DNA from 4 places in the Nostoc sp. 'Peltigera membranacea cyanobiont' 213 genome. Region 4 is predicted to be linked to each of the others. Evidence: predicted binding sites of a transcription regulator. Region 4 holds the regulator's gene; each other region holds the start of a gene.
What was found. Region 4 encodes NtcA, which controls nitrogen genes in cyanobacteria. Its sites were predicted from a motif close to TNTGTANNNNNNNNTACANA; they were not measured.
Positions count from the first base shown of each region.

Region 1: a site for NtcA is predicted at 2,352-2,371, ahead of CDG77_RS27390 (cell division protein SepF). Genes of this name have one in related genera too.
Region 2: a site for NtcA is predicted at 4,100-4,119, ahead of glnA (type I glutamate--ammonia ligase). Genes of this name have one in related genera too.
Region 3: a site for NtcA is predicted at 3,489-3,508, ahead of CDG77_RS12550 (SAM hydrolase/SAM-dependent halogenase family protein). Genes of this name have one in related genera too.

Region 1 covers NZ_NOLI01000139.1:12,071-20,000, reverse strand. Annotated here, with positions in the region: partial or broken gene CDG77_RS27405 (anthranilate synthase component I) at 1-686, shown strand, start outside; gene pipX (transcriptional coactivator PipX) at 1,169-1,447, shown strand; gene CDG77_RS27395 (YggS family pyridoxal phosphate-dependent enzyme) at 1,444-2,112, shown strand; gene CDG77_RS27390 (cell division protein SepF) at 2,479-3,090, shown strand; gene proC (pyrroline-5-carboxylate reductase) at 3,200-4,021, shown strand; gene CDG77_RS27380 (DEAD/DEAH box helicase) at 4,156-6,870, shown strand; gene CDG77_RS27375 (hypothetical protein) at 7,244-7,627, opposite strand.
Region 2 covers NZ_NOLI01000007.1:15,057-22,986, reverse strand. Annotated here, with positions in the region: gene patX (heterocyst-inhibiting protein PatX) at 88-315, shown strand; gene CDG77_RS03375 (ferritin-like domain-containing protein) at 1,141-2,040, opposite strand; gene CDG77_RS03370 (hypothetical protein) at 2,241-2,441, shown strand; gene glnA (type I glutamate--ammonia ligase) at 2,553-3,977, opposite strand; gene apcB (allophycocyanin subunit beta) at 4,334-4,843, shown strand; gene CDG77_RS03355 (TlyA family RNA methyltransferase) at 4,991-5,809, shown strand; gene CDG77_RS03350 (Calvin cycle protein CP12) at 5,806-6,066, opposite strand; gene CDG77_RS03345 (GTP-binding protein) at 6,265-7,611, opposite strand; gene CDG77_RS03340 (hypothetical protein) at 7,722-7,930, opposite strand, start outside.
Region 3 covers NZ_NOLI01000035.1:49,896-57,825, forward strand. Annotated here, with positions in the region: gene CDG77_RS12535 (ATP-binding protein) at 1-136, shown strand, start outside; gene CDG77_RS12540 (alpha-L-fucosidase) at 175-1,539, opposite strand; partial or broken gene CDG77_RS39095 (IS982 family transposase) at 1,683-1,772, shown strand; gene CDG77_RS12545 (GUN4 domain-containing protein) at 1,990-2,655, shown strand; gene CDG77_RS12550 (SAM hydrolase/SAM-dependent halogenase family protein) at 2,652-3,455, opposite strand; gene pirA (arginine synthesis PII-interacting regulator PirA) at 3,566-3,721, shown strand; gene CDG77_RS12555 (CPBP family glutamic-type intramembrane protease) at 4,142-6,658, opposite strand; gene CDG77_RS35400 (hypothetical protein) at 6,851-7,054, opposite strand; gene CDG77_RS12560 (hypothetical protein) at 7,361-7,930, shown strand, end outside.
Region 4 covers NZ_NOLI01000010.1:63,503-71,432, forward strand. Annotated here, with positions in the region: gene CDG77_RS05030 (hypothetical protein) at 167-1,345, shown strand; gene CDG77_RS05035 (Holliday junction resolvase RuvX) at 1,366-1,821, opposite strand; gene CDG77_RS05040 (DUF3084 domain-containing protein) at 1,937-3,427, opposite strand; gene ntcA (global nitrogen regulator NtcA) at 3,596-4,267, opposite strand; gene fabI (enoyl-ACP reductase FabI) at 4,649-5,425, shown strand; gene hisB (imidazoleglycerol-phosphate dehydratase HisB) at 5,507-6,148, shown strand; gene CDG77_RS05060 (ABC transporter ATP-binding protein) at 6,300-7,289, shown strand; gene CDG77_RS05065 (SLBB domain-containing protein) at 7,789-7,930, shown strand, end outside.

The sequences.
Region 1 (7,930 bases), on a different contig from region 4:
GCTGTTCGCCGGAACGGTTAGTAATGTTGCAAAATCGGCAAGCCGAAACTAGACCGATCGCTGGGACGCGATCGCGTGGTGTCACACTAGAACAAGATATGCAACTGGCAGAAGATTTACTCAGCAACACCAAAGAACGTGCAGAACACATCATGCTGGTAGATTTGGAACGCAATGATTTAGGGCGAGTTTGTGAATGGGGGACGGTTACTGTTGACGAATTGCTGACAATTGAGCGATATAGCCATGTGATGCATCTTGTCAGCAACATCAAAGGTACTTTAAAAGGCGAATGCCTACGGCACGGCGAAGCCGAACGCACAGCCATTGATTTGATTCGCGCCACGTTCCCCGGTGGCACAATCACAGGCTGTCCCAAAGTCCGTTGTATGGAAATTATTGAAGAACTAGAACCCGTTCGCCGCAGCTTGTTCTACGGTTCCTGTGGTTATTTAGATTGGCGTGGTCATTTAGATTTAAATATCTTAATCCGCACCCTGCTACTAGCCCCCGCATCTGGTGAAGCAGGGGAAGAACCCCTTCTTGGGTACTCAGCACTCAACACCGTCTGGGGACAAGTTGGTGCGGGAATTGTCGCAGACAGCGACCCTGAGAAAGAATGGTATGAATCTCTGCACAAAGCCCAAGCACAATTGGCAGCCCTGAAAATGCTGAATAATCAATAGCCAATAGTTTTCTTTCTAGTCCCTAATCCCCAGTCCCCAGTCCCCAATCCCCAATCCCATTATCTATTTTGTGCCAATTAGCCACAGTTGTGGCAGTATGGAAAGAAGTTGAAAAGTTCGCTGTTGCCGTTGGGAACTTCAAAGGGTGTTTTCCCTTGCTACACCGAACTTTTAACAAGAGAAACGGGTCTATTTTGTGCCTTGTCTCCACAAGTTGGTAAATTGAAGTCACCAAAGCAGATGGTGATGTTTATCAACCAGCCTCTACTCTGTGAATCTACGCTTTGCGGCTTCTGTTGTACCATTTCGCTTCACTACCACTAGCTTCATCTGCCAATTAGAAACTAGATCGAGGTCTTCGTAACCGCAGTTTTGCATTTTAAGCAAATATTCTGACGAATGTTGGTATTATCGTCTGAATGTTTGGAATTCACTGCGAAAAGATATACATACTCCCACCTTGACTACACCTTGACTCTTAAATGAATCCAGAATACGCAGAAACTTACATAAACCATCCAACTTGGGGTTTACTCTACAAAATCTGTATGGTTGATGAGAACCAGGATTTGTTCACCACGCTTTATGCCCAGCGCCTGTTTTTTTTGGTCGCAAATGACGTTAAAGGTGTTAAATTCCAGCCCATAGGACGAACCGAGGCGAGAATGATGTTGGAAAATCGCTTACGTACCCTGCGGCGCAGTGGACATTCTCAGGAGTACGATCAGCTTCAGAGTGTTTTCCAACGCACCTTCCAATGAGCAGTTCGATTTCTGAACGTATTATTTCCATTCGCTCCTCCCTACCAACTTCAGTCAAATTGATTGCTGTTAGCAAACAAGTTCCTGTCGAGGCCATTCGCTCTGCTTATGCCGCAGGAATTCGTGATTTTGCGGAGAGTCGCATCCAAGAAACTGCAAGCAAACAAGCCGAGTTGCAAGACTTACCGGATATTACCTGGCACTTTATTGGACATTTACAAAGCAATAAAGCCAAAAAAGCCATCGAACAATTCCCTTGGATTCACTCTGTGGATAACTTGAAACTGGCACAGCGCTTAGATCAATTAGCCCAACAGCTAGGAGTGAGTCCCCAGGTTTGCCTGCAAGTGAAAATTCTCCCAGATCCCAACAAGTCTGGTTGGAGTGTGCCAGAACTTTTGGCTGATTTACCTACACTCGATCAATACAAAAGTTTACAAATTCAAGGTTTGATGACAATTCCACCTTCAGGATTAAAAGATCCGGAAATTTTGAATGTGTTTAATCTCAATCGTGAGCTAGCAAAGGAAATCCAGGAGCAAAACTGGTCGCACATTAAAATGCAGCACCTATCTATGGGTATGTCAGGCGACTACGAACTAGCAGTAGAAGCAGGCGCAACGATGGTGCGATTAGGAACAATATTGTTTGGCGATCGCTCTTAGCCCTCGATCGTCAGCTTTCCAGGTCAGTATTAATACAGATCGGGATTTGATGACAAGAATTTTGTAAGAGACTGGTGCAATTAGAAACAAAGGATATAGTATTGACAAGAGCAATCGTCAAGGGGAAATGGGATAAAAAGAGCTTTCCTTCGGACAAACCTTAGGATATAATCTTGACTCATTATTATGTTTAGGCGATGCACAGACCTTTGCAAAAAGTAGTCAGTTCATCGCCAAAACCAGTAGTATGGGTTACAAATAGCAAAAGACTTGCTGAAGTATCCACCGATGTAGCGATCGCTCCGATCTCAATAAATCCTAAGCCAAGTCAATACAGGCTATTCGCACCAGGAGAGTACACACACAATGAACAACATCTTTTCCAAACTCAGAGACTTTGTAGGTCTAAATGAGCAAGTGGAATACGAATATTACGAAGAAGAACCAGAAACAGACAATAATAATAATTACCAAAATCTGTATCAGCAAGAAAATCCCCAACCCCCAGCCCCACAAGAGAGCGCAACCGCTCAAAATCGACGCTGGCGGGAACCAGTGCCTACAATGGGAGATGATATCGCAGCAGGTTCAAAGCCAATGGGGAATGTGATTGGTATGCCAGGAGCAATTAACGGAATTTCGGAAGTTTTAGTTCTCGAACCACGCACCTTTGAAGAAATGCCTCAGGCAATTCAAGCGTTGCGAGAACGGAAGTCAGTGGTATTAAATCTGACAATAATGGACCCAGATCAAGCTCAACGAGCAGTAGATTTTGTTGCAGGTGGTACTTACGCACTAGATGGACATCAAGAGCGCATCGGTGAGAGCATCTTCTTGTTTACGCCAAGCTGTGTCCAAGTTAGCACCCAAGGTGGCGTTCTTCATGAAGTACCACAACCGCCAGCACGTCCCTCTCGTCCTACAGGTTCTCCAAATAATCAAACCTGGGGTAACGAAACTAACCGGATGGCACAATAAAGTTAAATTAGTTGTTAGTCCTTTGTCATTTGTCATTTGTCCTGGGTTTTGATAATAGTGACAAATGACAAACGACAAACGGCTAATGACAAATGACTAACGATCGATAATGACTATAAAATTTGGGTTAATTGGTGGTGGGGTAATGGGAGAAGCGCTCTTATCCCGCCTTATCGCGCGTGGAATTTATCAATCATCAGAAGTCATAGTTAGCGAACCGCTACCTTCACGCCTAGATTTTTTGAAACAGCAATATGGTGTTGCTGTGACGACAGATAATAGTGAGGTTTTCACCCAAGCAAAAGAAGTAGTCTTTTTGGCAGTGAAACCGCAGGTGTTCAGTGCGATCGCTCAAGAATTAGCAGATATTGATATTCTTAAATATAGAGAAAACTCACCCCTGATTATTTCCATCTTAGCGGGTGTGCCTTTAAGTCAGCTAGAAGCTGCATTTGTGCAATTGCCAGTTATCAGAGCAATGCCCAACACCCCCGCAACTGTGGGAGCAGGAATTACTGCCATTTGTTCGGGTGCATATAGCAATGCCAAGCATCACCAAATAGCACAGCAAGTTTTTTCTGCTGTGGGCGAAGTAGTGGAAGTCTCAGAAGGGCTGATGGATGCAGTCACAGGACTATCTGGTAGCGGGCCCGCTTACGTGGCACTGCTAGTAGAATCACTTGCTGATGGCGGAGTATCCGCAGGTTTACCTAGAGCAATTGCCAATCAACTAGCCTTGCAAACCGTATTGGGAACTGCGAAACTGTTGCATGAAACCAAAATGCACCCAGCAGAACTCAAAGATCGCGTTACCAGTCCCGGTGGTACAACCATTGCCGGAATTGCCAAACTAGAACAGGCAGGATTTCGTTCAGCTTTAATTGAAGCAGTAAAAGCTGCCACAGAGCGATCGCAAGAACTGGGAAAATAATAAAGAGTCATTAGTCATTGGTCATTGGTCATTTGTGAAAAACTAATGACAAATGACAAATGACTAATGACTATTAACGAAGTTGACAAAAGACTCGTTAGTATAGTAAACAATCTGGTTGCAAATGTGATTGAGTGAATTATCCTGCACCGTCTCCAGAACTTGACTTAGGGGCTATATTTCCCTTTGATCTGGATCAGTTTCAAAAAGATGCGATCGCGTCCCTAAACGCCGGACGCTCCGTAGTCGTGTGTGCGCCCACAGGTTCGGGCAAAACATTAGTTGGGGAATACGCCATTTATCGCGCCCTGTCGCGGGGGAAACGTGTATTTTACACCACTCCCCTAAAGGCGCTGTCGAATCAAAAATTACGTGACTTTCGAGAAAAATTCGGGTTTGATCGAGTCGGACTGTTAACTGGAGATGCCTCCATTCACAGGGATGCACCGATTTTGGTGATGACTACAGAAATTTTCCGAAATATGCTCTATGGCACACCTATAGGGCAAGTCGGCATCTCATTAGTAGACGTGGAAGCGGTAATACTTGATGAGTGCCACTACATGAACGATCGCCAGCGCGGTACAGTTTGGGAAGAATCCATCATCTATTGTCCCCGTGAAGTACAACTAGCAGCCCTCTCAGCAACGGTTGCCAACAGCGATCAACTCACCGATTGGCTAAATCGCGTTCACGGCCCAACTGACCTGATTTACTCCGATTTTCGCCCAGTTCCCTTAGAATTTCACTTTTGCAATCCCAAAGGGTTATTTCCCTTGCTGAATGATAGCAAAACCAAAATTAACCCCCGCCTTCTCCAGAAGAAGAAGGGTAGAGGGGGAGAAAGGGATAGGGGGAGAAGTGGTAGACCGGAAGCTCCTGGTATAATTTATACCTTGAGCCAGTTAGAGCAACGGGATATGCTACCAGCTATTTACTTTATCTTCAGCCGCAGGGGATGTGATAAAGCGGTGGCGGAAGTGGGTGATTTATGGTTGGTAAATAATGAAGAATCCCAGATTTTGCGGCAACAGATTGATGACTTTTTAGCCCGCAATCCCGAAGCCGGACGTTCTGGACAAATTGCACCCCTGTACCGAGGAATTGCTGCCCACCACGCCGGGATTCTGCCTGCATGGAAAGCATTGGTAGAAGAACTATTTCAGCAAGGGCTGATTAAAGTAGTATTCGCCACTGAGACGCTGGCCGCGGGAATTAATATGCCCGCCCGAACAACGGTAATTTCTACCCTTTCCAAGCGGACTGACACCGGACACCGCCTGTTAAATGCTTCCGAATTCTTGCAAATGGCAGGACGAGCAGGCCGCCGGGGAATGGATAAACAAGGTCATGTGGTGACAGTCCAAACTCCCTTTGAAGGAGCCAAAGAAGCGGCATATTTGGGAACATCCAAGCCAGACCCCCTCGTAAGCCAGTTTACGCCCAGTTATGGCATGGTACTCAACTTGCTGCAAACGCACACCCTAGACCAAACCAGGGAACTGATAGAACGCAGTTTTGGGCAGTACATGGCCACCTTGCATCTCAGGCCAGAATACGATGAGATTGCCGAACTGGAAAAACAATTAGCTCAACTACACGAGCAAATTGCCGCAGTTGATGAAAATGAACTGGCTATTTATGAAAAATTGCGGCAACGCCTGAAAGTCGAACGCCAGATATTGAAAACCCTGCAAGAGCAAGCACAGGAAGATAGAAAAGAAGAATTGGGGATGATGTTAGACTTCGCAGTGTCAGGAACTCTGTTGAGTCTCAAAGGCAAAAACATCACGGTGTCTTCACCAGTAACCGCAGTGTTAGTGGCAAAATCGCCTGGTTCTGGTCAAGCTCCCTACTTGGTATGCTTGGGGCATGATAATCGCTGGTATGTCGCAACTACAGGAGATGTAGTAGATTTATATGCCGAACTGCCGCGCATTGAAGTGTCACCGGATTTACTACCACCGCCAGAGATGCCTTTGAAACCCGGACAGTCACGCCGTGGTAACGAAGAAAGCTTTGCGATCGCAGTGCGTATTCCCAATCCGATAGAATCGTTGCATCTGGCACCAGAAGTAGCAGAACAACTCAGTCGCACTACTGCCGTCCAAGAGCAATTAGAAGCTCATCCCCTACATCAATCAGGCAATGCTGCCACCCTTTTCAAGCGTCGCGCCAAATATATCGAACTAGAAGCCGAACTCGAACAGCTGCAAGGGCAAGTAGAGCAACATTCACAACGTCATTGGGAAGAATTTCTCAATTTAATCTTAATTCTGCAACACTTTGGCGCTTTAGATAACTTAGTACCCACAGTATTAGGGCGAATTGCTGCCGCCATTCGGGGTGAGAATGAATTGTGGTTGGGTTTAGTATTCGCTAGTGGTGAATTGGGCAACTTAGATCCGCATCATTTAGCAGCAGCAGCAGCGGCTTTGGTGATGGAAACGCCTCGTCCAGATAGCAAAGTACATAAATTTAAGCTTAGTAATGAAGTGACAGAAGCCTTGAAAAAATTGCAGGGAATTCGCCGCCAAATGTTCCAACTACAACGGCGTTATAACGTAGGTTTGCCTATATGGTTGGAACAGGGAACAGAGAAAAAGGAACAGGAACCAGAGAACAAGTTAATTGCCATAGTCGAACAATGGGCGCTAGGAATGGAGTGGACAGAACTCTGCGAAAACACCACCTTGGATGAAGGCGATGTGGTGAGAATTCTCCGGCGGACGTTGGATTTATTATCACAAATACCCCACGTCCCACATTTACCAGACTCTTTCCAGCGTAATGCTCATCGAGCGATGCAGTTGATTGATAGATTCCCTGTAAATGAGGTGGTTGAATAAAGAAAACCTTCTTAGGGACTTCCAACAAATAAATTACCCAATTTTGTGGGGTGGGCATCTGCCCGCTCATATACAAAGGCGCTCATGTTGCCCACCCCACAGGAAGTAGTTGAGTATTTTTTTATTTGGAAGTCCCTTATGAACAGAAAGTCTTTAATAATTGGTTTGCGTCTTTTTCTCTCAGGATTGACGCAAAAATAGATGTTGTAGAGGCAATTCATGAATTGCCCCTACAAACTGTCCCAAGAATGAATTTAGATTTAATAGTAGTGGTACGTAGTTAAAAATGCTTTTTTGGTTTCGTATACCTTCTATACGTAATTAATCACATGTATTTAACAGAAGTTGTAATCGCTATAAGCGCTATTCAACCTTAGTACACCAAGTTTCCAGTACCGCGCAACTGACGCAAAGAATTTACGCACAATGGACAGTCACAGCCAAATGTCTTAATTGCAGCATCACTTTCCTCATCAGTAAAGTTCAACATAGCAATATTCTTATCTGATACTGATGTGACAATGGTCGAGGAACGTGCAGATGAGGTATAGGGTATCTTTCTTTCTGAATCTCGAATGCACACAAAATCTGTTCCACCATGTGGGTTAGTGATACAGGTACGACCGTCTTGTGTGTGCATCAATCGCTGTGTAATACTACCACTAGCATGGGCAGGATGAAATGCCACCAGTGTAGACATCATCGACACAAAGATTGAGGAAGTGGAAAGCAAATTCAGAAGAATCTTTTTGTTCATAGATTTCCTTGAGAAAATTGTCTACTAGTTTAGGGTATTCGATTCAGTTTTAAACTTCAAGTGAATTTTCCCTAAGAATAGCTAGCTAGCTTGACACTTGTTACTCAAGAAAGTTCCATACCTAACCAGTTTGAACATAAATTATTTGCTACAGCATAATTCAGCAGTCAAGCTAGGCTTAAAGTCTGGCTTTAATATCTAAATTGTGTATTTCAGCGAATTTAAATCTGCTGTCAGCAAGTGGGTATAAATAATTAAGGGTTAGTGTTAAGGGCTGGAGCAACTTAACCAGAAACAATTTAA
Region 2 (7,930 bases), on a different contig from region 4:
AGCAGAATACTTTTTGATGAATTGTCCGGATATTAATCAAAAAGCTAAGTATCAGTGAAGTGGAGAGTTCCAAAATAGACATTTGCTATGCGTGCTGCCATTTCACTTTTAGTATCGAGTCTGGTGTTCGGCCCCTTAGCTTCTAACTGCCAAGCAATGGTCAATCACTTATCAACTGGGCTACTTTCCACGCCTGTTTCGGAACAGTGGCTCTCGGCAGCATCTGAACAAAATCCAGATGATGCGCCACGTCATCGCGGTAGTGGGCGTAGGGAAGTAACGCAAAAATACGGAATTACCTATGTTGTGGTTTAACTACCGTAGGGTAATGCCTCTTTTTCCAAAAGAACCAAATTACCAGAAAACACGATGTTGTGTTAACATCTTTCACACAGCTTTTCTGGCAGAGATATATACAGTTGACACACGAAAATCTTCAGCGATCGCTTAGTATTTCAACTGCAAGCTTTGTATATCATAAGTTGGTATTAATCCTGGCGATCAAAACGCAAATCAAATTAAGTGCCTCGATCGACAGCATTAACAACTCCTCAAATGCTCATATTCCTGGGAAGCTCTGCGTCTCAATCTTCAACGACTCTCAAAATAGATGTTACTTTGGCTATCAGTTCAATCTAAAGCACATCTAATTTAGACATTTTGGTTGTTGAAGAAACAGTATTAAAGTAACTTCACTTTATTCCCCAACAGGTTCTCTTTTCATTCATTGAGTAGCTAGTTTCTATCTGAGCAACTAATGGATATTAGCTTTGACGAGTGTTTAGCGTCCTTTACCGAAGCATAAAATCCCTTTCGTTTCATTTGAGCTTATCTAGAATATGGATTCGCATAAGTAGTATAAGTTTATTGCACTTGGCAACATATATTACTACTACTTATGACCTACTCTTCGACCCTGGTTCTTTTGCTTACAGATGGCTACCAACATAAATAGATATTAAGAAGGATTTGATAGCTCAATAGATTATCTGACTCTCTTAATTATTGTACACCCAAGGCCAAATGCAAAATTTTGCATTTGGCCTTTTTAAATTCTTTTTTGATGAATTTTACTTAAAGAAAAGGGAATAGAGACAAGGGAGATTAAAGAAATAACCCATACCCAATTCCCAATACCCTTTACACTTTTGTTTTCTTGCGGTTATTTTCTGTTTTCTGGATGCCGTTGAGGAACATCGGCACAAACTTCTCGATAAACATCTGGGGATTGCGCTGCCAAGCTTTTTGTGCAGCCTGAATCCTAGTAAATTGCAACTCAGGCGCTAACAAAGTCTGGGGTAAGCGTTCCATCAGGTATTGAGGACGTTGCCAAAGTGGCATGGTATTTGCCACTTCAACTAGGTTGGCAACTCGTCGTAGTTCTGCACCCAAGGTAATATCCATTCCTGATTCAAATGCCGCTTGTTCAATTGCGGTATATTTTCGCTTGGCTTGCTCTACTTTTTGCTGATGTTCTGGACTCTTACGCGCGAGTTCTCCTAGCCAACGATTACCCCAACGGACATGTCCTGCTTCCTCTGGGAGAATTTTTTCAATGGTTTCCCGAATTTTGATGTTTTCTTCTGTCTGCGGTGCTTGCTTGAGTGCATAAATGTGAGCAGAAAAATACTCACAACCTCGTTTTTCGGTGGCGTTAATCGCCGCAAGGGAAGAAATCACAAAATCTTCGAGTTCTTCGACTGGATCTTGTTGTTCGTGGTCTAGCAGGCGTTCAAATTCATTGATATAAGAGGAACCAGGCGGCTTACCGATATCTGCTCCCAGGTCTGCCAACAAGTCAGTTAGCCACATAGCATGACGAGCTTCATCTGAAATATGATGAGACAAATCCCGCACCAGTTCTCGTGGCTGTCCATTCAGTTGTTCAATTAGGTCAGTCAAGTCTTTACAACTGCGTTGTTCGCTGTAACGGTAGCGGTTGAGGGTAATGAGATGGATTTCGCGATCGCATACCACCCGTTTCAATATCTCTCTGGCACCTAAAACATTCTGAAATTTACGTGGGTAGGTAACTGTCATAGATTATGTAAATTTTTGTAAATTGTGTATTTGATCCTAACTTATTTGCAACTGCTGTATTTGTGCCATGAATTGGACTATTGTCAGCAAAATAAAATATAAACTTATGTAAAAAGTAGCTTATGTTACAGAATTATTGTTATATTAGTCTTGTGAGAAAACAAAAATTATATATTCACCAAATAGAGAGGACTATGGTTATGTCTATTGCAGATAAATCTCGTGCATTAATGGTGCGCGAACATCAGCAAGTCAAGAATCGCCAACAATCAATACTGATGCGAGCTGCACAAGAACTTGGTCTTCCTGAAGAAGCATCTCACTATTGGAACCCGATTCAAGGGAAGGTAGATGCTAACACTCGGATGATTTATGGGCCTAGTCATGCTTCCATGAGCTAAGTTTCAAGAGTTTTAAGTGAATATCTCAACTGACAACTCTGGAAAAAAAGCCACCCTCTACTCTAGGGTGGCGAAACTTATTAATTTTAGTTGATGAGATCCGATCCTTAATTAAGCATCGTAGTAGAGGTAAAATTCGTAGGGATGAGGACGTAGTTGCAACTGCTTGACTTCATTACCTAGTTTGTAGTCAATCCAATTTTCGATAAAGTCTTCCGTGAAAACGCCTGATTCTGTCAAAAATGCGTGATCTTTTTCCAGTGCTTGCAACGCCAATTCTAAAGAACCTGGAGTTGAAGGAACCTTTGCTAGTTCTTCTGGAGAGAGTTCATAGATATTCTTATCTAAGGGTTCACCAGGATGGATTTTGTTTTTGATGCCATCGATACCAGCACAAAGCATTGCAGCAAATGCCAAGTAGGGGTTAGAAGTAGCATCTGGACAACGGAATTCCAAACGCTTGGCTTTGGGGTTAGTACCAGATAGAGGAATACGGATTGAAGCAGAACGGTTCCCTTGGGAGTAAGCCAAGTTCACTGGTGCTTCATAACCAGGTACTAAGCGCTTGTAGGAGTTGGTGCTGGGGTTAGTGATTGCCAATAGCGCTGGTGCGTGTTTGAGAAGACCACCAATGTAGTACAACGCCATATCGCTCAAACCAGCATACTTATCACCTGCAAACAGAGGTTTGCCATCTTTCCAGATAGATTGGTGACAGTGCATTCCAGAACCGTTGTCGCCAAAAATCGGTTTTGGCATGAAGGTGACGGTTTTGCCGTGTTTTTTGGCAACGTTCTTGATGACATATTTGTAAATCATCAACCAGTCAGCCGCTTCGATTAACTTACCAAATTTGAAACCTAGTTCGCACTGACCACCAGTAGCAACTTCATGGTGATGCTTTTCAATGGGTACACCTAATTCTGCCATTACCAACAGCATTTCTGTACGGATATCTTGGAAAGAATCTGTTGGTGAAACTGGGAAGTAACCTTCTTTGAAGCGTGGTTTGTAACCCAAGTTGGGTTTGTTCTCGGTACCGGCTTTACCAGAATTCCAAGCACCTTCTTCGGAATCTAAGAAGTAGTAGCCTTCGTTGGCAGTTTGGGCAAACCTAGCACTATCAAAGATAAAGAACTCAGCTTCCGGGCCAAAGAAAGCTGTGTCACCAAGACCAGTAGAAACCAGGTAATCTATTGCTTTTTGGGCAATAACACGTGGGCAACGGTTGTACCATTCCCCTGTGCGGGGTTCTTTGATACTACAAATTATACTTAGTGTTGGGACTTCCATGAATGGGTCGATCCAAGCAGTGTTGGGGTCGAGTACCATCGTCATGTCCGATTCGTTGATCGCTTTCCAACCCCGAATGCTGGAACCGTCAAAAGGTACGCCATCCGTGAATGCAGTCTCATCGATTTGGTTTTGGTACAGTGTGAGGTGCTGCCAAGTTCCTACTGTATCGATGAATTTGAGATCAATCAGTTGAATTTTTTCATCTTGAATTCTCTTCAAGAGTTCTTGCGGTGTTGTCATTGTTACTCCTTCTCTACCAATTTTCTAAAGTAAACCAGAATCTTCCATTGCATCCTAACCCTGCTGATCTCAATCAAGCCGTGACACACCAGAAATATCTTAAATACTAGACATTGGGGGATTTTGTAGCCTGTGCTACAGATATCTGGATTACAGGTTATATTAACCTTTCAGCAATCATCTGTACAAAACTGGAAAGTTCATCATATATGGGTCAACTTTGGCATAGAATCCTTAAATAGTGGATAGATTGTTTTTGTGCCGAATCTATTTTAAATAGCACAAAAATTTGCTGGCGCGTAAGTGCAGCCAAATAAATATCAAACCATAAATAGCAAGGATTGGGAGAAAAAAGAATGCGCGATGCGGTAACAAGTTTAATTAAGAATTATGACTTAGCTGGTCGGTATTTTGACCGGAATGCGATCGATAGCCTGAAGTCTTACTTTGACAGTGGTACAGTCCGAGTCCAAGCGGCAGCGGCGATAAATTCTAATGCGGCTGCACTTGTCAAGCAGGCTGGTTTAAAGTTATATGAAGAACTGCCAGAATTGATCCGTCCCGGTGGAAATTCCTATACAACTCGTCGTTATGCGGCTTGCCTGCGCGATTTAGATTACTACTTGCGCTACGCCACCTATGCGTTGGTTGCTGGGAATACAAATGTATTGGATGAGCGTGTGCTGCAAGGACTGCGGGAAACTTACAATTCTTTAGGAGTGCCTATTGGGCCTACGGTTCGCGGTATCCAGATTCTTAAGGATCTGATTAAGGAGCAAGTAGCAGCAGCAGGTGTGGTTAATACTGCTTTTGTAGATGAACCATTCGATCACATCACACGCGAGTTGAGCGAGATCGATATTTAGCGTATAGCTCTGGTGGCTAAAAATCGCGGAACTATACAAACAAAGTTCGCATAAGTGGAATTAACAACTATCGCACTTTGGCTTGACTGGCAAGGTGCGTTTACTTTTATTAATACAGTTTGAATCTTACCAGGAGAGTCTAGTTAATTGGCTAAACAGAGACTCGACACACTATTAGTAGAGCGAAATTTATGTTCTTCTCGCGCCTTGGCACAGAGGTTAATTCAGGCGGGGGAAGTTACTGTTAATCAGCAGTTAGTTGATAAGCCTGGTACAGAAGTTGATATTGCAGCTCAAATAAAAATTAAAGAGCGATCGCCTTTTGTTTCTAGAGGCGGTGAAAAACTTTCCAAAGCTTTATCAGTATTTGCCATTCCTGTAGTAGAGCGCATTTGTTTAGATGGTGGGATTTCTACTGGTGGTTTTACTGATTGTCTCTTGCAAGCTGGAGCTAAACAAGTTTACGGTATTGATGTTGGTTACGGACAAGTTGACTGGCGGTTGCGAAATGATTCGCGGGTGATTTTGCGGGAACGCACCAATTTACGGCAACTACGACCAGATGAGTTATATGGCGAAAATGACCCGATTCCTGATTTGGCGGTAGTTGATGTATCGTTTATTTCTTTAACTAAAATTCTGCCTGCTTTGTGGCAACTAACTCAAGCTAACCGAGAAGCTGTGTTGTTAGTCAAGCCACAGTTTGAAGTTGGCAGATCCCGTGTGGGTAAAAAAGGCGTTGTGCGAGATCCAAACGACCAAGCTGATGCTATTTTCCAGGTGTTGCAAACAGCCCATGAATTAGGATGGAAATACAAAGGCTTAACTTGGTCGCCGATCGTTGGCCCGGCTGGGAATATCGAATATCTTTTGTGGTTGGAAATGGAAAGTGAAACACCATCACCTGATTTAGAGGCAATTAAGCAGATAACGCAATCAGCAACAACTGATTTACGCAAGAGTTAAACGTCGTAGATTAGACATTCTACGGAAGCTGGATGGCGATCGCAGTAGTTTTCCAAAGAGGTTTTCTTTAATTTTGCGTGCTGTCGATCGGCTTTCTCAGCTTGCAATTCTTCCACAATGTCCCAAGCTACGGCACAACCCGCAGAATTACTACCATCTAGCTCACAAGTTGTCCGCGCTTCAGTAATCGCTTCAGTAATCGCTTCTTCAATATTTGCCGCCCCAGCAGTTTCAAATGAGTTTAAGGTAGTTGTCATGATCCTTTCACCTTTAATTTATACAGATAGATATTAGGGGATAGGGAATAGTTTTATTTCCTATAGCCTGTTCCCTGTAACCTGTTCCCTTAATCTTGCATCCCAAATTCAGAATGTCAGTCAATTGTCAGAAGAGCTTGATAGAAGTTCATAAACACTTGTAAACGGTAACAAATAATTAATAAAACTTATTTATTATCAATACTTTATGCCTAGCTCTTGTCGCAAGCGATACAGAATTGTATTCCGATCGACTTGAGATAAAATTTCTTGAATGACGCTGCTAGCACCCAACTGTCCCCAAGTGCAGCCTTTTTCGAGATACACCTGAGCGGCTTTGCCAACGGAATATGCACCATAGCCGGCGATACCAGCTTGAGCGATCGCACTGCCAGCAAAAGCAGTAATATTGCTGGGATTATCACCACTGGTTATTGCAGCCGTAGTTTTACCTAAACCCAAAAGAAAACTACTACCTAATTCCCCTAGTAGCAAACCACCAGAACTAAATAAAATCGTTTTTAAAATTTTCCCAGCTTCATAGCTAGTCATCGGCAAACCATATAATCTAGCGAGGGCGCGAATTAAAGCTAAATCGGCAACAGTTCCGCCAAGGATATCTAAGAAAGCGATGGGATTGAGCATTACTGCCAAAGCTTTGTATTTGGTAAATTGCCAAATGATATTTTCAGCTTCTTTTTCGCGTAATTCGATGGTTTTTTGAGCGATGGCGGCTTCTGCATCCCGTGCTTGGATGAGGGCATTTAAAGCTAGAAGCGATCGCCCTTCCCGATTCAGAATATTTAGAATTGTCTCTTTGAGTTCGTCTACTTGGGGTGGTGGTGTCTCCCATTCATAACTGACACGCCCATCAGGCCATTCAACCCGCACCTCCATTGCTGCTGGTTCCGCCGCCACCATCACAATTTCATCAGGTAGTAGAGGTTTCGCTTCGGGATGTCCAGCACCCAATTGTTGTAAATTTTGGTAAATCGCTCCCCGGTCTGTATCTGGATAAAGGTCTATTTTGTTAAATACTAAAATCAGGGGTTTTTGCGATCGCCTCAATTCCAGCAGTGCCTGATACTCAGTGCGCGTGATATCACCAGATACGACAAACAAAATCAAATCCGCCTGATGCACCACTTCTCGCGCCATATCCGCCCGTGACTCGCCCTCAATCTCATCTAAGCCGGGGGTATCAATTAACTCTACTAGTACCTTACCTCCTGGCTGCCAACGCACTGAACGGGGCCATTGAGTGACACCATTTAAGGGCCCAGTTTGCAGAATTTTATCTCCCAGCAAAGCATTTAAAACTGCTGACTTTCCACGACTCACCAAACCAAAAGCAGCAATTCTGATAACATTAGAGTCCAGCTTGTTGAGTGTGGAATTCAAAGCTTCCAATTCTGGTTTGATCAAACCTGCCAATTCTGGGTTAGATGACAACTGTCCTGATTTGCGAAGATATCCATACCAAGACAGCGCTTGTCTGAGACTGGCGCGGGCACGATTTAAATGAGTTTCTTGCAGATTACGCACGAAGTTAGGTTGATTCAAGGTTGGACAAACAACAGGCTACATATCCATTTTGATCTAATTCCAAGGTTGTTAGCCTGTTTTGTCAATTTAGGCAATTGTGCGATATCTATTCAGAACATGGGATTGTGTTCATTATCCCAACATTTGCGATCGCGCCAGTTTCTGCCGGTATGTTCGCACTCAGATGGATCGTCTATCCAAGGAATCGATGTAGAGTGGTGCGAGGTTCCAATTGAAGCGAAGAAGCTAGCAGTGAATAAGGGCAATAATAAGGATAAAGTTATTAATGTAAAAATGGGGAGAGCGATTAAATATCCAG
Region 3 (7,930 bases), on a different contig from region 4:
AGCCTTAAATGCAGCTTTCCTCGCTGCCGATGCTGGAGAAGCAGTACAGATGAAACACGTATTACGGGCTGCTCAGACAGAATATAGCAAGTTAGAGAAACCTTTAACTGATGCGGAAGTTGGTGGGTGGATGTAATTTTAAATTAACTTAGTACAGCATTTCATATCCGAGCTTCAGGAAAGAGGTATCTGGCTGATTTTCAACGTGTAGGCTGGTGATTTTTTCACCGTAGACATATCCGGTAGCGTGACAAATAAATTCTGTCCGCACTGTTGCCACTCAAGTTTACCTTTTGCCCCTAGCATTGTAATCTTTGCATTTTTCGGCAGAATTAGCCCTGGGATTGTCAGCGTCTGACTCATGGGAGTATCAAGCAAGACAGCATACAAATTACCTTTGTTTGTGGTGTAGCGCACTCGGATGCCTTGAGTGGACACATCTTCTGAGCGTATCCAATAGCGCGAGCCAAAGATGGCTTCACCATTTACTTCTAGCCACTTGCCTAAGCCAAGCAACCGTTCAGTTTGCAGTTTGGAGATTGAACCATCGGCATTTGGGCCAATATTGAGCAGTAAGTTGCCGTTTTTACTAACAATGTCAACGAATGAGTCAACCAGTTCATCTACTGAAATCATGTTCAAGTCGGTATCATTCTGGTTGTAACCAAACGAGTAACCTAAACCCCTTGTGCTTTCCCATTTCTTTGGTTCGATTTGTTTGAGTTGACTGTATTCAGGTGTGGAGAAGTCGAAGTGTAAACCGAATTGCCCGCCTAAATCAAAGCGGTCATTAACTACACCCTTAGGTACGTGATTGTAAAAGTAAGCCATAATCTCGTTTGCTTGACCAACAGGATAGCCAAGGTCATTCCACAAGATAGACGGCTGATAGCGGTCAATGAGTTCGCGCCAATGAGCATTAGCATATTCAGCGTAAGCTTTTTCTTGGATAATGGCTGCAACCAAGGTGTTAAAGTCTGTCACCGTTGTATCTTGTTTAGACCAATCAATACCGCCGGAGTAGTACAGACCCATACGCATATCTTGTTTACGAACGGCTTGTGTCAGTTCGCCCACAATATCCCGCGCCGCCACTCGTCCTGACTGGTTTGTGGTTTTGCTAGGCCATAAAAGGAAACCATCATGATGTTTGGTCGTCAGCACAACGTACCGCGCACCTACTTTAGAAAACAGTTTTGCCCATTGGGATGGATTCCACTGTGTGATGGCTGCGTTGAAGGTGGGGATGAAGTCGTCATAGGTAAAATTTTCACCGTAGGTTGCACGGTGATGCTTATAGGTGTCACTGCCCTCAAGTTTCATGGAGTTGTAGTACCATTCAGCATAAGGGTTGTGCTGGAACCAATATTCCCAACCGCGTTCTGCAACTACCTTGTTCTGTTCGCCAGTCAGTGGTGCCCAACCAGGTACGGAGTAAACGCCCCAGTGAATGAAAATGCCGAGTTTAGCATCTTTGAACCACTCTGGAACTTCATGCTTTGATAGCGACTCATTTGTTGGTTCATATAGTTGGTTCATATATCTGTTGTGCAAAGGCAGTAGAGGGTGTCAGGTTCAAAAAACTACTTAGAATTGCTGCAATAATTAGTATAAGTAGTAAAGGTCTAAACATCACAATTTTGCTGACTGAGGGATATATAATTTTACAACTGGATCTCGTCAAAGGTTGCGAGTACATGAAAGACCATCATCTGATTGCGAATATGTTAGAAAAATCGCGCTTTAATCGACGATTACACGGAATATCAATTGGCTCTCACGTCTAGAATCATTAAACAATTACCCTAACAACTCTGCAAAGAAAGTCTGAGTGGTTGACTAAATACTTATTCTCTCCAAAAAGATGACATTGTAAAATAGACCTGTTAAGAAATAAGAGAGAGATGATATGACAATATATACATCTATGTAGTAGCGGTTAGACTAAATTCATCCTGGGGCATTCAAAGTAATTAGAAGCATCCAAAAATGGCAAAGAATAATCAGACTGTTCTGACACTAACCTTACTAATTACAGCAAGTCTTATCGGTATATTTGCTGTTTTGGGCTGGATTGGATATTCGTTAACACGGTCTAAGTCTGAGAGCAAAAGTCCAGGAAACACTGATTTAGTTAACACAACTACTAATTCTGGCTCATTGAAGCAGGTAGAAATTACCACAGCCCGCAATGTCGATTCCAGTCAGTTGCAGAAATATTTACAAAACAAAGATTGGCAACAATCTGACCGAGAAACTTACCTGAGAATGCTAGATGTTGCTGGGACTAAGGCACAAGCAGAGGGTGCTATTAGCAAAGATGAAATGAATGCACTTTCATGTGTTGACTTGAAAACCATTGACAAACTTTGGAGTACAGCCAGTGATGATAAGTTGGGCTTTAGCGCTCAAGAAAAGATTTTGAGGGAACAAAAAAACGACTATCGCAAGATGTATGACGCGGTTGGATGGCAAACGTTAACAGGTGAGTGGCTGATTAAGTGGAACTATAATCAGCAAACTAAAAGATATGAGTATAAACCTGGCAAGGAACCAAACTTTAAAACTTTCCCCCCAGGACATCTGCCAACTGTGGAGAGAGGATATAACTTTGGCGTTTCTCTAGATGTGGCACTGACGAGGTGCGGGATTTAAGTTAGCACAACTTGAAGCGGTTCTTGCCAATCTAACTGCAACTGTAAGTGAGCATTGCCGCTATTAATGGCAATTTCTACCCAACCGTGACTGCCAACTAAAGCTAGTCTCTCTCCCACGCTGACATCACCGTAAGTTTTACAACCTGGTATACTTAATCCAGCAGCTTGCACATACCAAGTTTTGCCTTGTACGTAACTGGCTGGAATGTTGCTGACTAAGTTGCCGAAACGATCGATATATTGAATGCAACCCACTACACCGTTGCTTGTTTGCTGGCACTCGTCTATATCAAGTTTGACTAAACTTGCTGGATCAATTTCTTGTCCTAGCTGTTTGAGGGGGACACCACTAGCAAGACTAGCTGCTACTGGTGCAAAGATATCTCTACCGTGAAAAGTGTTGCTTGGTTGAGAAGTTCGCCAATAGTTAAGATTTGTAAGTTCGACGGCTGCGATCGCAGGGCTTTGACTAAGTACCCCGCTAAAGATACCATTATCTGGGCCGACTAGAAACCCTTGAGCAAATTCTACTGCGATCGCTCGTCGTTTACTTCCCACACCCGGATCTACTACTGCCAGATGCACTGTCCCTACGGGGAAATAGGGATAAGCATTCATCAGGCAAAACCTGGCTGCGGCGATATCTTGCGGCTGAATTTGGTGGGTTAAGTCTATTACTGTCAGTCTGGGGTTGATTTGGGCGATGACTCCCTTCATTATGCCTACATAGATATCGCGATCGCCGAAATCGCTTAGAAAAGTCATGAGTCGTTGTCGATCTATCTGCTTGTTAGACATTTTTTTGTTAAAATCTACATTAAGTTATAAAATTCTGTAGCAACAGCTACAAAATATGTGCTATGTTAAGGATAGAAGACATAAAGTGAAAAATTAAGAAGGTAATCACTATGAATCAAGGTAGACTACAAAGTGCAAGGAAAGCACAAGAAGCCCACAGAGAGAATATTCAAAAAAGCCTAGAGCATCGCCTGCAAGTAGCCAGAGCAAAGGGCGACGAACAACTGATTCGTCAACTGGAAGCTGAAATGAGGTATTCCAGCTAAATCAAGTTTTCATTGTTCTTAGTTTGTTGTGTAACCCGCCGTAGCGGGTTTTTTTTGTTTTTAGGGTGAGACAAATCATAAATTAGGGTGTATTACGGCTTTAGCCTAACGCTCCGCTATGCGACTTGAGATATAGATGGAACATGGCTGTGCCCCTACCCATATAGCAATACAGTTCAGATAAGACCAAAATACTTGTAGAGACGGCGATTTATCGCGTCTCAAAAACCCAAAATTTTTGCCAGTAGCCCTTAACCCAAGCGTGTTGCCCATGTACTTCATTTACTTGAAATACGCTGTAATACGGTGCATTAGGTGCGAGACAATACAGTTCGGTTAAGGTTTTTTGATGAAAATTCTAGATTACAAAGACGCGATAAATCGCCGTCTCTACAAAAGACTAATTATTGTAGTGATTTTTCACGTCTCTTGTCTTAGCCGATCTTTTTCATTTTTATCTAATTTTGCGATTCCTCCAAAAACAATTAACCAAATTACTACTACAACCCAGTGGATTAAAACTATCACCCACAAAGATCCTGTTAAGGTATATGCAACAGTACAGATAATTCCCAACAATGAAGTTAAAGTAAGAAAAACATGATTAAAGAATGTGGGAATTGCAGCTTTAAAAAATAGTTTAGCATTCAATGGATGATATAAAATAAACAAGACTAAACTCACAATTGCCCATAAACTCCATCTTAACCAATTGGTTATTTCGCTAGGATGAGGAAGCAAAATAACACGAAAAAAGAGTTCTTCAATAATCGCAGGTGTAAACAAACAACGCAACATTAATAAGCATTTGTCAATCCAATTTGCAGACCAAATGTTTATCTGTAAAAACCCAAATTTCCAGCCATAAGGTATGGCAATAATACTATAAACTATCAGCAGTAAAACAAGAACTAACCAATCTTGTCGTGTAAGAAGTACTAACGACGCTAGAACACGATTTAAAATAACTGAAAGTGGTGAAATATTAGTAAAGGGAATCTGAAATTGTCCTAAAAAGACTGTTGGTGCAATGGGTATAATATCGGATTGCCAACCACCTACTTGATTGGTTCGCAATACTTGCATAGTTGCACCATGTTTGAAAAATATTATGGCGAGATCGTCGTGTGCTTGTCGTGGCATTATTGTTCGCCATGTTGTCAAACCAGCCCAAACACTACGATCTTGAAATGGTTCCGTCGTTTCTCCGATTCCCGTACCTGCGAGTATACCTGCTTGACTCTGCCAATCAGCACGAATTATCCCCAAGGGCGCTAATTGTTGTTCTAAAGATTTACCTAATTCAACTAGCTGCTGAAAGCGTAATGCTTGCGGATGATTAGGGTTTTTGCCTATCCAAGTTTGAATTTGAGGAGTTGTAGCAACTTGGTTTTTAATTGCCATTATCGCGGCATAAAGTGCTTGGCTTGAGTCTTGGACGCATGATGTACCAGGTGATACCATTGCCCCACCAGTACCATCGCCAACGCGATAACGTGCCATTGTTACCTGTAATTGTTGCTGAAATTGCTCTAAAGGCGAAAGTTTAATACCATCAAAATCATAATCTTGCGTTACAGGGTCGAATTTAATCAGAATATCTGATACTGGACGTGTTGCCAGCCAGCCACGTTGCAAATTACCCATATAATCAGCCCATGTATGCGTTCCGGCAATAATTCCATCAGGGTTATGGGCATAAATTTGATGGTATTTAGTCTCAAAACGTAATTCCTTAGTAAACTCGTCGCGGACAACTTCTGCAATTCCAAAAGCAAAATGTCCGGTGATAGTATAAGGTACTGCGATCGCTTCAGCTTTACGTCCGCCAATTCCACCGAATAAGTGTAGTACAATCGCTTTATCGCCTTGTTGCCATTTTGATATAGATGTTTCTACAGGTTTTAACAAGGCAGTATTGAATTTACCTTTATTTTTTTCGGTATTTTGCCAATTTACCTCTTGGATATAATTTAGCCCTAATTCCTTCCCAGTGATGATTTGACGGGGTTGAATTTGAAACAGAGAACGAGGTGCAAGGGCGTTTACTGTAAATACGGCATTTGCATCTTTAGCACCATAAATATACCAACCATCTTCACCCGCAGGTGATTTTTCGATTTGCTGCGAACTCGAAGGCGCAAAGTTTCGTGTATCTATTACTTGTTGGGGAATACGAATAGTTTCTTGAATACCATCAAATTTATTTGAGTTAGGGTTATAGTGCTGGACAGAAAAATAATCGCTATCTTGTTTATCTTTTGTAGATAAAAGATTAGATGTAACCGGGTTAATTATTTTCACCAACCCATAAAATCTACCAGTTGCCATAACAGGTTCGCGTTCAATTTGCAAAATAGATTTTTCTGCATTTGCATTAATAATTGTATCTGCATCCAAAGCAACAATTGCATCATCATTAGGATTTGCACCTGCCAAAGAACGTAAAATCCCTACCTGACGAACTCCATTTAGTCGAAAAGGATGAATATTACCTTGGTTTTGACTTTTAATAACTTCCGAAGTGAAGTTTATATCTCGCGTTACAGCTTTAACTTTAGCAAGCAAATCTTCATTCTTTTTCCACTCCAAACGCACAATCTTTCCTAGCAAATTTTGTGCTGTAGGTGGTGCATATTGCACTTCCATCCATACCCAATCTAAACCATCTTGTAATTGCTGTTTTGTTGGTAAGATTAACCTTCCTACCCAGTCGCCAACAGGTTTATAAAGTTTTGCCGATGGAATTTGTGCAACTGGATAAAAACCAGGTTGATTAAAGTTTTGTCGAGTATGTATCGCGTAATTGCTTTCTTGTTGTACTAGCTGTGCTTCTCTTGCGGGGAGTCTCTGGGATGCAATTACTACTATAAATACTATAAGTAAGAATATCGGAAATACTAGCCTTATTTTTTGATTCAATCTACGCCAAATCATATATTATTAGTAACTAATATTATATCCGCTTGATTACTTCTTAAATTCCAATAACCCCACTCCACAAAAGCTATACGTTGTCTTCTCTCTCCAAAAATTACGTGAGGAGATTAAGCAAAATAACTGGCGTGTGGGGTGCAATGACTGTGATAATTATAACTAATTATGCCGAGATAATAGCTCAATCTCATGTCATACCATTACTGCAACTGCAAAACATAATATAGGATTACTATTTGATTTTTGAACGAAATTAGGTATTGTAGAGGAGCCAGTGCGTTGCGGTGAATCCAGCGCTGTAGGCGGGTTTCCCGCCGTAGGCGACTGGTGAACCCGAAGGGAGGTTCCCTCCGTTGTAGCAACTGGCATTGTGTTAGAACGGAGTTCGTAACGCACTATTATCAAGGGTTTGATGCCGTACTCTCCGCGCTCACATCCTACGTATATTTTCAGAAATAAAACCGGATTCCTATAGTAAAACTTTTCATTAGGGATCAGGTTTTTTTGAGTGATGAAAAATTAGTGAAAATAGCCAAATTTAACCAAAATTTTAACTAATTATAATTTTTTTATTTATACCAAATTGCTAGAGTGGATTTTACAAACACTTCTGTGATGCCGCGTAATCCAAACAATCTATGCATCGAAAATTGAACGATGTATGGGTTTCAATCATTGATTATTCTCAGAGATTATCAAACAATGAAATGTAAAGCAATATCTTCTTGGGCGATCGCAAAGCTGTCTTTTGCCTGCGGCATCAGTTTATTGAGTGCGAAATTGGTAGAGGCTGCTGTTACCTACAGCGCATGGCCTAGCACCACAACTGTAGTCACTGCTGATGGCTCTAACCAGTTCGGTGGTAATCTTAGCGGTTTGTTCTACGATCCTGCGGCTGGAACCCAACAAGCCATTTTGTGGGCGGTGCAAAATTCACCATCAAAACTCTACAACATGGTTTGGAACGGCAGCACTTTTGTCAAAAATACTACTAATGGTTGGAGTTCTGGAAAAACGTTGCGCTATCCCAATGGTACTGGTGCGCCGGATGCAGAAGGCGTGACCAAAGCCGAGCTTTCTTCAACGACTATCTATGTTTCTACTGAGCGAGATGGTAGCGGCTCGAACCGCTTCAGCGTACTGAGTTATGACAGCAGCAGCAGTGTTACCACCCTCAATGCCATCAAGGAATGGAACTTAACTTCTAATTTGCCGACGGTTAGCTCCACTAATCTAGGCTTGGAAGCGATCGCCTGGGTTCCAGATAGTTAT
Region 4 (7,930 bases):
TGCCTCCTGCGTCCTTCAATCTCTTCTCTACCCCTTATCTACCTCATGTTTCCTATTTTTCCTATTACCTGGAGACACTTCGCTGAGATTTACGTTTGTAGAGAGATGTATAGCCGCTTATAATTCGCTAAAAATTTAGAGAGGCTCTAGAAGATGGTGTCAATTCATGGCAGACAAACCGCAACAAGAAATAGTAGTGAATAAATCAGTTAATTCACCCGGAGAAACTTCAGAAATAAAAATCCAGGCTCAATCACCAGTAGCTAATGAACCCTCTATATTAGAGTCTTTTGTTACAACTGTTGCTCAGACTGGCAAAGCAGTTTTAGACACAGCAATAGAAGTGGGAGAAGCAACAGGAAAACAAACACATAAATTCATTGAGGAAACAACTAAAACCAGCGGTCAGGTGGTGGATCGCCTCAGCGAAAATTGGCTGATTAGAAAACTATCTGGAGTGTTAAATCTAAATTGGCTGATCGCTGATAATAACCTTGTTGATTTGGAAAAAGCAGAAGCGGAAGTAAACAAGCTTAAGCAAAACTATCCGAATGAATTACCTAGCCAGATTGCTCACCGAATCATGATGGAAAAAGCCACTCAAGCAGGTACAGTTGGACTAGCAACTAGTATTTTGCCAGGAATAGCAATTGCATTGTTGGCAATTGATTTAACAGCGACAACCAAATTGCAGTCAGAAATGCTTTATCAAATTGCATCAGTCTACGAGCTAGATTTAAAAGATCCTGCCCGTAAAGGTGAAATTTTGGCAATTTTTGGTCTGGCTTTGGGTGGAGGTCGTCTTTTGAAAGCTGCGGGATTAGGCTTGTTACGAAATGTGCCATTGGCGGGCGCTGCGATCGCAGCTAGTTCAAATGCGACGATGATCTATTCATTGGGCTATGCTGCTTGTCGATTTTACGAAGCCAAGCTAAATGAATCAATTTCCCTCGCATCCCCACAGACTCTAAAAACATTAAAAGCAGAAAGTGAAAAGTATTTAGAAAGTGCGATCGCTCAAGAAGCCATTATGGATCAAATTTTAGTTCACATGATCCTTGCTAGCCATCCAGACAAGACTTTGGAAGAAATTTTGCCGGAATTACAAGCTGTAAAACTCAGTCCTACCTCGTTGGATGCCATTGCCCAAAATATCAAATCACCAAAGTCTTTAGATATACTGCTTAATCAGCTGAATCGCGATTTTGCCATACCCTTGCTGGCTCAATGTCACAAAATTGCCCAGCTTGACAATAAGACTACACCACTTGAGCAAGAAATAATCGCCGCGATCGCTAGGAAATTTGATATTGATCTTCTCACTTTCCAGTCTCAACCTATTTAATTCACATTAGGCGTAACTCCTCACTCATAACTCCTCACTGCTGATTCAGTAAGCCGATTTAAGTATCTTTCGATTAAGAGGATGGCAACTATGTCATCTATCGGTCTTGGTGGCTGTCGCAGACCTTGTGGCAATAGCTTTATTAGCCCTTTGGGTGGGAACATTTGCCAATAGCGATCGCGTGCTTCTAAGGTTGTATAGCGCTCATCCACTAAAATAATACTCAGAGGTTCTGTCAATTCCTGATATAATTTCTGTCTCCACTCTTTGGCTGTAGTTTGATCTCCCATCACCATCAAGGAGATCGGAAACCTTTGACGCAGGGTCTCAATGGTAGCGATCGCTTCTTTTGCTAGCACGACCTGATGATAATACAATTGCCGATCCAGTCCCATCACCGCTAAACCACACTTATCTCGACCTGGATCGAAGCCCAATATGACTGGTTGCGTTGGTGAAAATTCGCGGAAAGTCATAAGAAATTAAAAATTAAAATTAAGAATTAGAAATCAATAAATACAACCACAGCAATTATTTTGACTGCTGTTGAATATGTTTAAATCTTACTAATAACAGCGTGCAAATAATGTTTTAAGTACTAAAAATTATTTGTCCGTTGACTATTGCCACTAATTTTACTCTCAATGGGCCGGCTGTATAAGTGTCCTCTGCTGCGATCGCTTTGATCTCCAACGGCTGATTATACTGTCTTAATTGGGCGATAAAACGCAAGAAAGTCCCTTCTACTTGCACATTTTCGACAATTCCGGCATTACGGGCCCGAAATTGGGAAGCAGAAATTAGTATTTCCAGCCGTTGCTGTAACTGATAGGATGTCATGGTTTTGGAATCGGCAGTAGTTGTGGCTAGCACTGCACCTCCCGAAAAAACTAATTGATTTCGGGCTGTATCAGCGAAAAACTCTATCTGCTTTTCTCCCCTGACGTAGTTCCCAGCCGAGAAAATTCGCACCACATATTCTTGACCATCGCTAATCTGCTTGCTCAATTGGTCAACTCTATCCTGAGTCACACGCAGTAGCTCTACATTTGCAGGATTTGCCCCAGGCTCACTTAATTCCAGGTTGGCATTGCGATTGGCTTCTTGTAAAAGTTGTACCACAGCCTGACGAGCAGCAGCCGGTTGGGTAACACGAATTACAGCAGCAGATAGAACTTGACCGCGAACTAAGGCCAGCTTACCTAGACGCAGGTCACGGTAAGACTGATAATATTTCTCTAACCTTGCAACTTCCAGTTCTAGTTGTTCCTGTTGTGCTTCCAATTCTTTTAGGCGCGATTCCCGTTTGGCAATCACTTCCTCTCGGACTGCAACTTCTACATTCCGCTTTTGAATTAATTGATCGAGTTGGCCAATTTTTTGATCGCGCACTTCTATGGCTTCTTGACGGTTAGCAAGTTCGAGATCGCGTTTTTCAATCGCTGTTTTGGCTTCGTCAATGGCTTTTTTCGCTTCAGCGTACAGTCGTTGTCGTTCTGTCTTTAGTAGTTCAACTGCCGCCTGTAGCTCTTTCCTCTGACTGGAAACGCTTTGCAACTGAGTTATAGCTTTTTGGTACTGAGTTACAACTTGTCCCAGCTGACCTTGAGTGCGTTGCAGTTGAGTTTGAGTTTGGGCTTGTTGACTAATGGTGCGGTTCAACTGAGCTTGTGTTTGGAGTTGTTTGGCATTTGCCGCCTGCAAGGATTGATTAATTACCTGCAAGTCTTGTTGTGCTTTTGTTTGGGCAAGTCTAGCTTGATTTAGCTCGCTTTCTACCTGACTTTTCTGAGTTTCTGCGGTTTTTAGCTGTTCCCGCTTCTGTCTGAGGTCTGTTTGAATATCTTCTAATTCAAAGACTCCCTTTCGCAAGCCTTCGTCGGCAGCGAATAAAATTCCTAACGTTGATGCTGAAATCAAACCGCCCGTAAAAATAGTTACTACTACAGCAGTATTTTTCGGACGAAGCTTAAAAAGTGAGAGGCGAGCTTTGCCAACTCGTGTGCCGATGCGATCGCCCACGGTGGCAATTACGCCTCCCAAGATTAAAATTGCTGCGATGAGGATGTATCCGGTGGTCATCTTTAGCTACCGAAATCCTTCCAGATACAGCCTACTACTTTTAAGCATTGTCTGGAAAGAAGTGGAAATTGGCAATAGCTGAAATTATTCAATTTTAGATTTACCTCTAGCTATTAGTGTCATCTTTCAAAATAGAACACGCGCCGATTCCCCTTTCTCCCATTGATTTTATGTGAATTGCCTACTTAAGGTAACAGGTTTATGCACAGTAATCTTCTTTTTGTGGATCGAAATCATCTTCTTTTCACGCAAATCCCCTAGTAGCCTAGTAACGGTAACACGAGTTGAACCAATTGCTTCTGCGATCGCCTGATGAGATAACTTCAGATCGATAGTGATCCCATCAGCACAAGGAACGCCAAAATCTCGACAAAGAATTAACAAAAAACTCACCAATCTGGAACCCATATCTCGGTGAGCGAGAGTTTCAATCATCATCTCTGTTTGTAAAATGCGCGAAGACAGACCCCGCAGCATTAACATTGATAATTCTGGATTTTCCTTGAGTGCTTGCTCTACTTGTTCAATTGGGGCTGACAGTAATTCCACAGGCGTAAATGCAACCGAATGGTAAAACCGATCCGACTTATTTCCTGTCAGCAATGACAAAACACCAAAAACACTATTTTCCCGAAGCAATGCTACTGTTATTTCCTCTCCTGCCTCGTACACCCTAGAAAGTTTAACAGCACCTTTCAAAAGAAAATAAACTCGTTCGGCAGGATCGCCAGGAAAAAAGATCGTTTTATTGCGTTCAAACGTTTCCACAACTGGCGGAAACGCCCCGGTCGCCATCTGACGAAATACATTTGCTAGGGCTTTATCTTGTGTCACGATCATCTCCCTTCCCCTACCCAATGCCGGAAAAACAAAAACTGATTACCTAAGAATACACCTGAAAAATGAATAAAGCACCGTCAACCTTTCTGTACTTTCCTATACTCAAACAAATCACTTCATAACTCTTTGTTTATAATGATACATAATTGTTGATCCTTTCAGCTACTAATTGTTGATAAGTAGTTCCAATAGCTCTATTAAAAAGGGTTTTTTAAAGAACAAATAAAGATATCTTGAGAAAATCTTTAGGAAAAATCAAGATTTTTACACGCAGCAAACACTCTTACCAATATTCATTTTTGCAAATCCTGTATAAAACAAAGACAAAACGTGCCTCAGATTCTAGTATGCTCCTAATGATCGATCGCATTAATAATTTCTATGCTAAATCTGACTGGAAAAAATGCTCTTGTTACAGGTATTGCCAATAACCGCTCGATCGCCTGGGGCATCGCCCAACAGCTGCATAAAGCCGGAGCAAACCTTGGTATTACCTACCTGCCGGATGAACGCGGCAAAATGGAGAAAAAAGTTGCGGAGTTGGTAGAACCCCTCAACCCAAGCTTATTTCTTCCCTGTAATGTCCAAGATGAGGAGCAGATTCAATCTACCTTTGAGACAATCCGCGAACAGTGGGGGAAGTTAGACATCCTCATCCATTGTTTGGCTTTTGCCAGCAAAGACGATTTGACTGGAGATTTTAGCCAAACCTCTCGTTCTGGCTTCAACACTGCCTTAGAAATCAGTACCTATTCGCTGGTGCAGTTAAGTGGTGCAGCTAAACCTTTGATGACAGAGGGAGGAAGTATCGTCACCTTGACATATTTAGGTGGTGTCAGGGCAATCCCTAACTACAACGTTATGGGAGTTGCCAAGGCAGGATTAGAAATGAGTGTGCGCTACCTAGCTGCTGAACTAGGGCCGCAAAATATCCGCGTCAATGCCATCTCCGCAGGCCCCATCCGCACCTTAGCATCTTCAGCAGTGGGTGGAATTTTGGATATGATTCATCATGTAGAAGAAGTAGCTCCCCTACGCCGTACCGTCACTCAGTTAGAAGTGGGGAATACTGCCGCTTTCTTGTGTAGTGATTTGTCCAGTGGGATTACCGGACAAGTTCTATATGTAGATGCAGGATATGAAATTATGGGAATGTGACACGATAAAGTTAGGAGTTATGAGTTATGAATTTTTAACTCCTCACTCCTAACTCCTAACTCCTAACTCTTTCCATTCCCTATGCAAACAACTAATCGTCAAATTAATTCAAATTACGACCAGTCAACAAAAACTCCCCGAATTGCCACTGTTCGCCGTACCACTGGTGAAACTGATGTGCAAGTTACCATCAACCTCGATGGTAGAGGAACTTGCACAGCAGCAACAGGCATTCCGTTTTTGGATCACATGTTGCATCAAATTGCCTCCCACGGGCTGATTGATATAGATGTCCAAGCCAAGGGAGACTTGGAAATTGATGACCATCATACCAATGAAGATGTAGGCATTACCTTGGGTCAAGCTTTCAACCAAGCACTAGGCGACAGAAAAGGTATTGTCCGCTTTGGTAATTTTCTTGCACCATTGGATGAAGCCTTAGTTCAGGTAGCGCTAGACTTTTCTGGACGGCCTCACCTCAGCTACGGCTTGCAAATTCCTACCCAACGTGTAGGAACCTATGACACCCAACTCGTGCGCGAATTCTTTGTGGCGATCGCAAACCATAGCCAAATGACACTGCACATTCGACAATTGGATGGTATTAATTCCCATCACATCATAGAGGCGACATTTAAAGCCTTTGCAAGAGCAACACGGCTAGCGGTAGAAATTGACCCCCGTCGTGCTGGCTTAATTCCCAGTTCTAAAGGCGTTCTATGAAGGGAGTCACATGGAGCATTGAGCATAGGGCATTAGTTATTCCCCCAGTCCCCAGTCCCCAATAATTGACACACCGCTCGGTGATGGTTATTATCAGGCTACTGGGTAACTTGTAATTAATACTAAGCTGGTAATTAGTGGTTGAACCGAGATGAAGTCTGTTGCAGATGACCCTGATTCTCAACTTAATACGGCAGAAACTCCGCCAGTAGTCCTAACTTCTGAGTTGCGAAAAGTCTATCGCACTGGTTTTTGGCTAAATCAAAAAGTCGTATCTCTCAAAAGCTGTTCTTTAACAGTTTACAAAGGCGAAACCTTTGGTTTGCTAGGGCCAAACGGTGCTGGTAAAACCACCCTTTTAAAATTGTTGCTGGGAATTATTAATCCCACATCTGGGCGGGGATTATTATTGGATAAGCCAATAGGCGATCGCAGTGTTAAGCAGCATATCGGCTATCTGCCAGAAAATCCCTATTTATATGACTATCTCACTGGCTGGGAATTTTTACAGCTAGCTGCTGGACTATTCCAAATTCCCCAAAGTGTCCAACGCCAACGTATTCCCCAACTGCTCGAATTAGTAGGTTTATCCCAAGCTGATGCTCGTAAAAAGCTGCTACGCCGCTACTCAAAAGGAATGCTACAGCGTGTCGGGATGGCACAGGCGCTAATTAACGAGCCAGATTTGGTTTTTCTCGATGAACCTATGTCTGGTCTAGATCCGGTGGGACGCTACCAAATGCGGGAAATTATCCTGGCGTTAAAAGCTGCTGGGAAGACGATTTTTTTCAACAGCCATGTTCTTAGTGAAGTAGAACAGATTTGCGATCGCATTGCCATCCTCGCTCAAGGTGAATTAATTTGCTCTGGTTCCCTGAATGAACTTTTAGGCGTAAACAGCACATATCACATAAAAGGTCAAGGTGGTGACTGGGAGATTCTTAAAAAATGGATACCCACTCTCAAATTTGAACGTGATGGTTCTTGGCAAGGTACACTACAGGACGACTACTATGATTTCCTCGCTAGTGTTCGTCTTATGGAAGGTAAAATTATTGCCATGAACTTGTCCCGTTACTCCCTAGAAGAGTTTTTTATTCAACAAATCGAAAGAAAAAATAACAATAACTTAGTTAATTAATTTCGTTGCCAAGCGGTAAGTTATAAGCTCGTTTGAGCAAAAAAATCCAAATTTTTTGCATTTTTGAGTTTACTTTGTCAAGTAAATCTACAAAAAACCAAATTCCGATATCTTATTAAAGTTATTTGTATTTATTTGATGAACTTGCTCATAATATTGATATTAGTAGCAGATTCTAATCTATAGTTCAAATGTCATCAAATTGACATTGACAAGCAAATTTTATTAGTAAGTACTTTATTGGTTAACGGAGAATTTCTTGTATAAACTATGTTTATTTGCGTAATTACTAATGTTTTGTAATAATTCCTATATTCAAGTTTGCTTAACTTTAAATTAACTTCACTAAAAATTCAAATTATATAAACAAATTTCCTCCGGAAAATTACACTTTTCGAGGAAAATAAGAGTGTCGGGGAACTTGAATACTTAGGTAAAGTCAAAATAAAAATGTTTAGACAGTACTTTATTGATCGTAGTTTCAAAATATCAGGTAAATATGCTTAACACAAGTTTGTTTAAATTTTTAACTCAGCCAGTTGTGGGTGTAGCTTTCTTAAGTGCTGTCAATGTCGTTGTGCCATTTGTGAGTCTAGCTCAGGGGCAACCACTACCACCAACTACACAATCACCAAGCCCAC